2 regions of the Bacillus sp. FJAT-42376 genome follow, and region 1 is predicted to be linked to the other one. Evidence: a T-box and tRNA genes for the amino acid it is inferred to sense, from the RefSeq annotation. Region 1 holds a T-box; the other holds one or more tRNA genes.
What was found. The T-box of region 1 lies ahead of alaS (alanine--tRNA ligase). A T-box ahead of a tRNA ligase gene usually reads a tRNA of that ligase, here a tRNA-Ala.
Positions count from the first base shown of each region.

Region 1 (4,428 bases):
AGAATTGCCCGTAATCGACAGAAATATGCCCGTAAATTAGTTTTGGCATGCAGGAGGAGTTTTAACAGCAGAAAGGGAATTGAAAGAATGACACTGGAAGGAGAATCTTAAATGATTATTAAACCTCTTAAAATCCCTCGTTCTCTCAAACAACTTCAGGCAATAAAAAGAAGACTCGATCCTCAACATCCTAAATACGATGCCGTACTCCAGGATTTGGCGATTCAAACAGCTGGATATAAAGGAGAAAAGGAAATGGAATATCCTCTAAGCTTCCTCCACGCACAAACTTACCGAATATTCCATGATTTAAGACTGCATGATGGCATCCATTTTTTCCAAATCGATGTACTGTTACTCTCACAGTCCTTCATAACAATTCTTGAAGTGAAGAATATAGCGGGAACGCTTAGGTTTGATACAGATTTCAATCAGCTCATCAGAATTCAAAACGATATGGAAGAACCATTTCCTAATCCTATTATGCAAGTGAAAAGGCAAAGACTTCAGTTAATGAATTGGTTAAGAAAAAACAATCTTCCGAATCTCCCTATACAGGAATTCGTTGCAATTGGAAATCCCCGAACTATGCTCCAAGCTTCTCAAAAAAATTCCAAAATCCATAACAAAGTGCTCCATAGTCAAACCATTCCTTTTAAAATAAGCGAACTAGAAAAAGTGTATCAAAAAGAAATCCTCTCATCTCAACAGCTGACAGAATTGAGTGTTAAACTCTTGTCTGCACATACAGATTTAGAAAAAAACATGATGGTAAAGCATCAAATCTCAACGGAAAATATTTTGCCGGGGGTCTATTGTATAAAATGTTCGAAGTTATCAATGAGAAGGCTTAAAAATTCAATGTGGGTGTGCGGTATATGTGAGATCACGTCTAATGATGCACATATTGAAGCATTGAAAGATTACGCCTATATTTTTAAAAACTTGATATCAAATCGTGAGGCAAAATCCTTCTTAAACCTGTCCTCCAGCTCTACTGTAAAAAGGCTTTTGAAATCAGTGGGGTACGAAACGGAAGGAAATCGCAGGTCCACCGTTTATAAAATCACTATCTAAATCACCTGCCCTGCATAATCCCCCCAAAAAACCCCCAAACTAATCACCGGAGGGGATGCCCCGTGAACGAAAAAAAAGTCCTGCTAAGAGCCGGAATTATTCTGCTGTCTTTATTATCCCTTTACTTTTTCCTGAAGCTTCGTGTGGTGTGGAATCCGGTGTGGATCATGCTGCAGGCGGCTATTGTTCCGTTTGTCATTGCTTCATTTATTACATATTTGCTGCACCCCATCGTTGAGAAGCTTCATGAGACGGGTCTGCCGAGGACGATATCCATTCTCGTCATTTATTTGCTGTTCTTCGGATCGATTGGGTACGGATTTTATAGGGGCATTCCGCTGCTCATCAATCAGCTGATGGAGCTTTCAGCGAATGCGCCTAGAATGGTGAAGCTTTATGAAGGCTGGCTTACGATGATTCGGGATCAGACGGATCATTGGCCGATGGGTCTTCATCATCGGGTGGAGGGCTTGCTTGGAGAGGCCGAGCAGTGGCTTTCAGGTATGATCGATAACATCATTTTTTCGATTCGGTCGATCTTTGATAATGCCGTAATATTAACGCTGATACCGTTCCTAGTTTTTTATATGCTGAAGGATTTCTCTCTTTTGAAAAAAACAGCCTGGTACTTAACCCCGAAAAAGTGGCGGAGGCGGGGCAAGGAATTGATCAGAGATGCGGATGAGTCACTAGGCAGCTATATTCGGGGCCAGTTTTTCGTCTGCGTCATTATTGGCCTTCTTGCATTTCTTTCCCTGTGGTTTTTTGGTGTAAAGTATCCGCTTGTGCTTGGCATGATTATCGCGGTCACGAATATCATTCCATATTTCGGGCCTGTCATCGGTGCCATTCCGGCCCTGATTTTAGCAGCGGCGATGTCGACACAAACCGTGATCACTGTGGTTATCATTATTTTGGTTCTCCAATTTCTTGAAGGAAATGTCATCAGTCCTCTGATTGTAGGAAGAAGCCTTCATATGCATCCAATTGTCATCATGCTGGCTCTTGCTGCCGGAGGAGAGCTTGCCGGCATATTCGGATTGATTATTGCGGTTCCGGTTACTGCTGTCCTCAGAGTTATTCTGGAGCATGGGGTCCGCCTTCTCAGGCATGATTGACAGGCGGGCGGCCATTGTCTATAATCTACGGTAGAATACGTTACAAACGCTGAAGGAAACGAGTAGGTTACAGTCCATTTTCAGAGAGAGTGCCTCCAGGCTGAAAAGGCATTCAAATGAAGGGTAACAGAACGCTATTCCTGAGTGCAGGCAAAATACCTGCCGTTGAGAAACCGCGTTAAGGTTCAATAAAGCTGATGGATGAATCATGTCCATAATCAGGGTGGTACCGCGAGCAAACTCTCGTCCCTGTGCAAATCTAAAGGATTTGTACAGGAACGGGAGTTTTTTGTTTTTCGGCGCACCCGGCTTACATATTAAGGAGGACGAACAAATGAAATTTTTAACATCTGCAGAAGTACGCCAAATGTTTCTTGATTTTTTTAAAGAAAAAGGCCATTCAGTGGAACCGAGTGCATCCCTTGTTCCCCATGAAGATCCTTCTCTTCTGTGGATCAACAGCGGAGTGGCTACCCTCAAAAAATATTTTGACGGACGCGTGATTCCTGCGAACCCGAGAATTTGCAACGCGCAGAAATCCATCCGTACCAACGATATTGAAAATGTAGGGAAAACGGCACGCCATCATACGTTCTTTGAAATGCTTGGAAACTTCTCAATCGGAGAATACTTCAAAGTAGAAGCGATTGAATGGGCTTGGGAATTTTTGACGAGCGAAAAATGGATTGGGTTTGACCCTGAAAAGCTTTCGGTTACGATTCACCCTGAAGACAATGAAGCCTTTGAAATATGGACGGCTAAAGTAGGCGTTCCGGAAGAGCGCATCATCCGTCTTGAAGGAAACTTCTGGGATATCGGCGAAGGCCCGAGCGGACCGAACACGGAGATTTTCTATGACCGCGGGGAGGCATACGGCAACGATCCGGAAGATCCCGAGCTGTATCCAGGCGGCGAGAATGAGCGTTATTTAGAAGTATGGAACCTTGTGTTCTCTGAATTCAACCATAATTCCGATGGAACCTATACTCCGCTTCCAAAGAAAAATATTGATACAGGTATGGGACTTGAACGGATGTGCTCCGTCATCCAAAATGTGCCGACCAATTATGAGACCGACCTTTTTATGCCGATTATTGAAGCAACTGCAGCAATTGCCGGCATGGAGTATCATGACAGCAAAGAGAAGGATGAGGCGTTCAAAGTTATTGCCGATCATATCCGTACCGTATCCTTTGCTGTAGGGGATGGAGCGCTTCCTTCCAATGAAGGCCGCGGCTATGTTCTGCGCCGTTTGCTGCGCCGTGCAGTCCGCTATGCAAAAAAACTTGATATCAACCGCCCGTTTATGTACGAGCTTGTACCAGTAGTCGGTGAAATTATGGAAGCCTTCTATCCTGAAGTGAAACAAAAGACCGAGTTCATTCAAAAAGTCATTAAAAACGAAGAAGAGCGTTTCCATGAAACGTTAAATGATGGACTGGCTATTTTATCTGAAGTGATTAAAAAGCAAAGAGAAGCGGGTCACGATGTCATTCCAGGCACTGACGTTTTCCGCCTTTATGATACCTATGGCTTCCCGGTTGAATTGACAGAAGAATATGCAGAAGAAGAAGAAATGAAGATTGATGCAGAGGGCTTCGAGTCTGAGATGCAAAAGCAGCGTGAACGGGCAAGATCGGCCCGCCAGGAAGTGGATTCCATGCAGGTTCAGGGAGGAGTACTCGGTGACCTCACAACAGAGAGTACGTTTGTCGGCTACGAGCATCTTACTATTGAAACTGAAGCTGCTGCTCTTCTAAAAGATGGCGAGCTTGTCTCCGAAGCATCTGAAGGGGACGAAATCCAGCTGATCCTTGTACAGACACCGTTTTATGCTGAAAGCGGCGGACAGATTGCAGATGAAGGATTTATTTCCAACGCAAATTTCACAGCCCGCGTGAAAGACGTTAAAAAAGCTCCAAACGGCCAAAATCTGCATCGCGTAATTGTGGAAAAAGGAACATTGAGAGCAAATGATTCCGTCACTGCTGCGGTTGAGCGGAAAGTAAGAGAAGGCGTCGTGAAGAACCATACAGCGACCCACCTGCTGCATCAGGCATTGAAGGATGTTCTCGGAGGACATGTCAATCAGGCTGGATCATTGGTTACGGAAAACCGCCTTCGATTTGATTTTTCCCATTTCGGCCAGATTACAGATAGCGAGCTGAAGCAAATCGAACAGATCGTGAATGAAAAAATCTGGGCCGGCATCGGTGTCAACATTGACTTGAAA
Region 1 covers NZ_CP033906.1:3,141,405-3,145,832, reverse strand. Annotated here, with positions in the region: gene CEF21_RS15870 (nuclease-related domain-containing protein) at 112-1,077, shown strand; gene CEF21_RS15865 (AI-2E family transporter) at 1,140-2,195, shown strand; T-box leader at 2,236-2,449, shown strand; gene alaS (alanine--tRNA ligase) at 2,530-4,428, shown strand, end outside.

Region 2 (4,428 bases), 460 kb from region 1:
TAGGGATGCTTTTGCAGCTCTCCTTAATCCAAGGGTCCTAAAAAATTTATCCCGGTCAATGGTGGCCTCGCCAACTGCTTCACTCAGCATTCCGGAAGCTTGTCTCCGGCTTAAATCCATTTGAAAGAGCCGGTCCTGGGCCTGTACATAGCCTTGGGCCATATATAAGTCTTTTTCGCTTCCGGCTTTTATGTGCGGTACACCCTCCTGATCTCTCACAACGGTCGTTTCTTTCATAATTCCTGAAATGGCTGTTTCACCGGATATCTTAGGCAGGCTCCTCTCTGTGTAAACGTTTACAAAAATACCGGCTGAAATAAGAATAAGCGCAACTACTGAAAGGCTTATCAAGAGCCACTTTCTTACCGGACGCTTTTTCTTAATCTCCAATGGAATATTTGTCTGCAAATTCAATGCCCCCTTTTTTTGGTCTATCTATAATTTATTTATATAGCAAACAGGGAGGGTTAGCACGAAGTATTTTCTGTAATAATAGAAAATTCAGTAAAAAATCCTTAGCAAACTTAAAGAAAAAGCGCTGTTAAACTTGGGTGTTGATTGCAGCTGGCAGCCGTTCGCTTATCCTTGGGCAGGCGGTGAGCCTCCTCCTGGCTTCGCCAGCTGTCCAGCTGCTCTAAGCAGGAGTCTCTCGCCTTCCACAGGGGTTAAAAATCAACAACATGCTTTAAGATAGCCAAAGAAAAAGAAAAAAGCCTTCAGAAAAGGCTCATTAAGATATTAAGAACGCTGAATTACAGAAGTTGAATAGCTCTTTATCATTTTTTGCAGATTTTTATGTCCCTCTCTTAATTTAATCGTTTCTTCAATAATTTTCTGAAACCCTTCTAAATCTCTATCTGAGGCATTTAATACAGATTTAGGCAACCCTTCTGCTATTTGCTGTAAAGAAAATTCCTGAACCATTTCTTTAACCACCTTTTTTAAGTTTTTGCGCTGCTTAACTCTGCTTGTCTGATTACCTTGCGCCGCTTTTTTCAGCACAGTTTCGCGCTTTTATAAATATAAAAGCTGTTTCTTATTATTTTGAGAAAACCTTCTGTTTTCCTGCAAAAATTTATCTTCAATTATCAGCAAAATCTCATGTGGAAAATCAGGATTATAGAAATAACGACAGGATATTCCCCGATTGATCTGTTTTTTACCATTTCTCAGACTAAATTGGTAAAAATGGAACTTCTCTGCTCACCCCATGCATAGATATAACTGTTTGAAAAAATTAAACCGGGGGTTGAGATTTTGCTAAAGAAATGGCTTATTGTGTTTTGCAGTGCATTTCTTCTGTTCTCTTTTGCAGGCATACGGGATGCATCTGCAGCATCAACCAAGTTTATCATCATTAATAAGTCGTCAAACAAGCTTGCCTTTTATGAAAACAGCAGGCTGAAACGTGTGTTTAAGGTAGGAACAGGGAGAAGCCAGTCGCTTACACCTGAGGGGAAATTCAAGATTGTTCAAAAAATCGTAAACAGACCTTATTATAAAGGACATATTCCAGGAGGCGATCCGAGAAACCCGCTCGGCAACAGGTGGATGGGGTTAAATGCCCGGGGAACATCCGGTTCAACATATGGTATCCACGGGAACAATAATCCAAGCTCAATTGGCGGGTATGTCAGCAGCGGTTGTGTCAGGATGTATGATAATGAAGTGGAATGGCTTTATAATCAAGTCCCAGTCAATACTACCGTAATGATAACAAGCTCAGGTAAATCATTTGATGCAATAGCCAAATCTTACGGATATAACGTAAAGCCAGGCGGGAATACCGGTTCAAGCGGAGACACGGTCAAGGCAGGAAGCAGGGGAGAGGCAGTGACAGATCTTCAGCGCAAATTAACCAAGCTTGGATTCAATACAGGAGGCGTTGATGGTATTTTTGGTCCCGCTACAGACAGAGCGGTTCGTGCTTTCCAGAAAAGCAGGGGACTTACGGCAGATGGAATCGCCGGCACTAACACATGGAATGCATTAAATGGATCAAGTGCACCGCAGCCCGGATCTTCGCTAGCGAACAGCGGAACATTGAAAAAAGGGAGTAAAGGCCCTGCAGTAAAAGAACTGCAGCAAAAGCTCTCTGCTCGGGGATATAATACAAATGGAACGGACGGGGTATTTGGTCCAAACACCGAAAAAGCAGTCATCGCATTTCAGAAAGCCAATCTCCTCACAGCAGATGGAATAGTGGGACCGGCAACGAAAAAAGCCATTTTGAAGTAAGGACATGGACGGCAACTGAAAAGCTTTACGAAAAGAGAACAAAAAAACACCCTTGCATCCGCAAGGGTGTTTTTTTAGATGGAGACTAGCGGGATCGAACCGCTGACCTTTTGGCTGCCAGCCAAACGCTCTCCCAGCTGAGCTAAGCCCCCGTAATATTTTATTTGTTTAACGCATAATATAAATCATAAACCATTTTCCTGAAAAGTCAAGACTGTTTTGTGTATTTTTTTAAAATGGCTATGTTAAAGCCATCATTATTAACCGGATTCGGCATATGTCTGCCGGATATTGATTGCCGGGATGTAAGAAAGCGTTAAAGATGTGCAAAAGGACCCAAATTTTACAATGAATTTACATAAATGCACTTTATACAAAGAGCATATGCACCGATAATATCATTAGATATAAAGGCGGGAGGCAAAAGGCATGAAAGTTTTGCAGACAGTGCTTGTGGCAGGACTGGCTCTGTTTATGCTCTATGAGTTTTTTGGAGATGAGCTGATTAATGCAGCAGGGTTTAAATCACCCATACAGCAAGAGGTTTTGGCGGATCATGAAGTTTCGAAAGACGAGGCGCTTCTGCTTGTGGTAGACTTTCTTGAACGGAGCGGAAAAAAAGAAGCCGGTGCTGCATTCTTACTTGAAACGACTGATGAATTCATATGCCGCGCCACTTGGATGGACAGCAATACAACGTCCGGAGATGAAGCTGTAAATTACTCGGTCGACCGTGTGACGGGCGATGTAAAGCGGCTGTTCCAAAAGTAAAAAAGCAGCCGGATGATGAAAATCCGGCTGCCGTGCGAATCAGGCACTGATTTTTTCTTTAACCTCTTTAATTTGCAGAAGGTGGCGTTCTTCGTGGTAGCCCACAAATTCAATCCACTGTTTAATTGAAACTTCCCCTAATACAGGATGTCTTAAAGATCGTGTCTTAAGATCAAAATCCTTAGAGAGCAGTTCTGTGAAGTTGTTTAAGTCGCGGCGTGCTTCTTCCAGTGCCGTTATAGTCTCTGTACGGTCAATCGGAACAGGTCCGGGTGAGACATGTTCAGGTGCAGGCACCTTTCTTGTCCTGTCCGTTACTGCCTCAAGCTGTTTTTCCTCAACCGTTTTGTTCTCCGCCTGGTGAATGGATTTTTTCAGGCTTTCAAGGAGAACATTCTCTATTTTCTGCAGGTGATCGACAACCTGTGCGATGCTCCATTCATCTTGAGCCGGCTTTTCATTAAACTTCTCCTCAGATACTGTATTAACAGTGTTTAGCAATTCTTCTCTGACTTTTTGCATATGTTCAAACATGGCCGATTCCTCCTCTTCCTGTTTATCATACCAAACCCGTTCCTGAGTGTCGCTTCATATACCTTGTTTAAACTCTCTCTTTTATCCAGTCCATTGCCTGCTCGCGAAGTTTGAATTTTTGGATTTTCCCTGAAGCCGTCATAGGGTATTCGTCCATAAAAAAGCAATATTCGGGAATCTTATAAAAGGCAATTTGCCCTTTGCAATAGGATTGAATCTCCTCTTTTGTAATAGTGGCTCCTTCTCTTACCCGGATACATGCCGCGGTTCTCTCCCCGTACTTTTCATCCGGTACGCCGATGACTTGAACATCGACTATATCTGGATGACGATAAAGGAATTCTTCGATTTCACGAGGATAAATATTTTCCCCGCCTCTTATGATCATATCCTTCAGCCTGCCTGTTATTTTCACATATCCTTCTTCATCTATAGCGGCAAGGTCGCCTGTATGCAGCCAGCCTTCCCCATCGATTGCTTCACTCGTTGCGTCCGGCATTTTGTAATACCCTTTCATCACCAAGTAACCTCTTGTACACAGCTCCCCCTGTTCGTTTATAGCTGCTTCTTTTCCTGTAGCGGGATTCATGATTTTTACTTCTACATGGGGATGCGGTTTCCCCACGGTTTCGACTTTTTTCTCAATGGGGTCATTGACCGTGGTTTGAGTAATAACGGGCGAGGATTCTGTTTGTCCATAGCAGATGGTGATTTCGTTCATCCCCATCTGATTGATCACTTTTTTCATGACCTCAATGGGGCATGTGGAACCTGCCATAATTCCTGTCCTTAATGAAGTGAGGTCATAGGAAGAAAAAGAGTCCAGGGATAGTTCTGCAATGAACATAGTAGGAACACCCTGCAATCCAGTGCATCGTTCTTTTT
Region 2 covers NZ_CP033906.1:3,600,289-3,604,716, reverse strand. Annotated here, with positions in the region: gene CEF21_RS18145 (penicillin acylase family protein) at 1-396, opposite strand, end outside; gene CEF21_RS18140 (hypothetical protein) at 739-1,002, opposite strand; gene CEF21_RS18135 (L,D-transpeptidase family protein) at 1,258-2,238, shown strand; tRNA gene CEF21_RS18130 (tRNA-Ala) at 2,318-2,390, opposite strand; gene CEF21_RS18125 (hypothetical protein) at 2,668-3,009, shown strand; gene CEF21_RS18120 (DinB family protein) at 3,049-3,543, opposite strand; gene CEF21_RS18115 (AMP-binding protein) at 3,611-4,428, opposite strand, start outside.
Region 2: it encodes a tRNA-Ala, which carries the amino acid that the T-box ahead of alaS (alanine--tRNA ligase) is inferred to sense. The anticodon was not compared.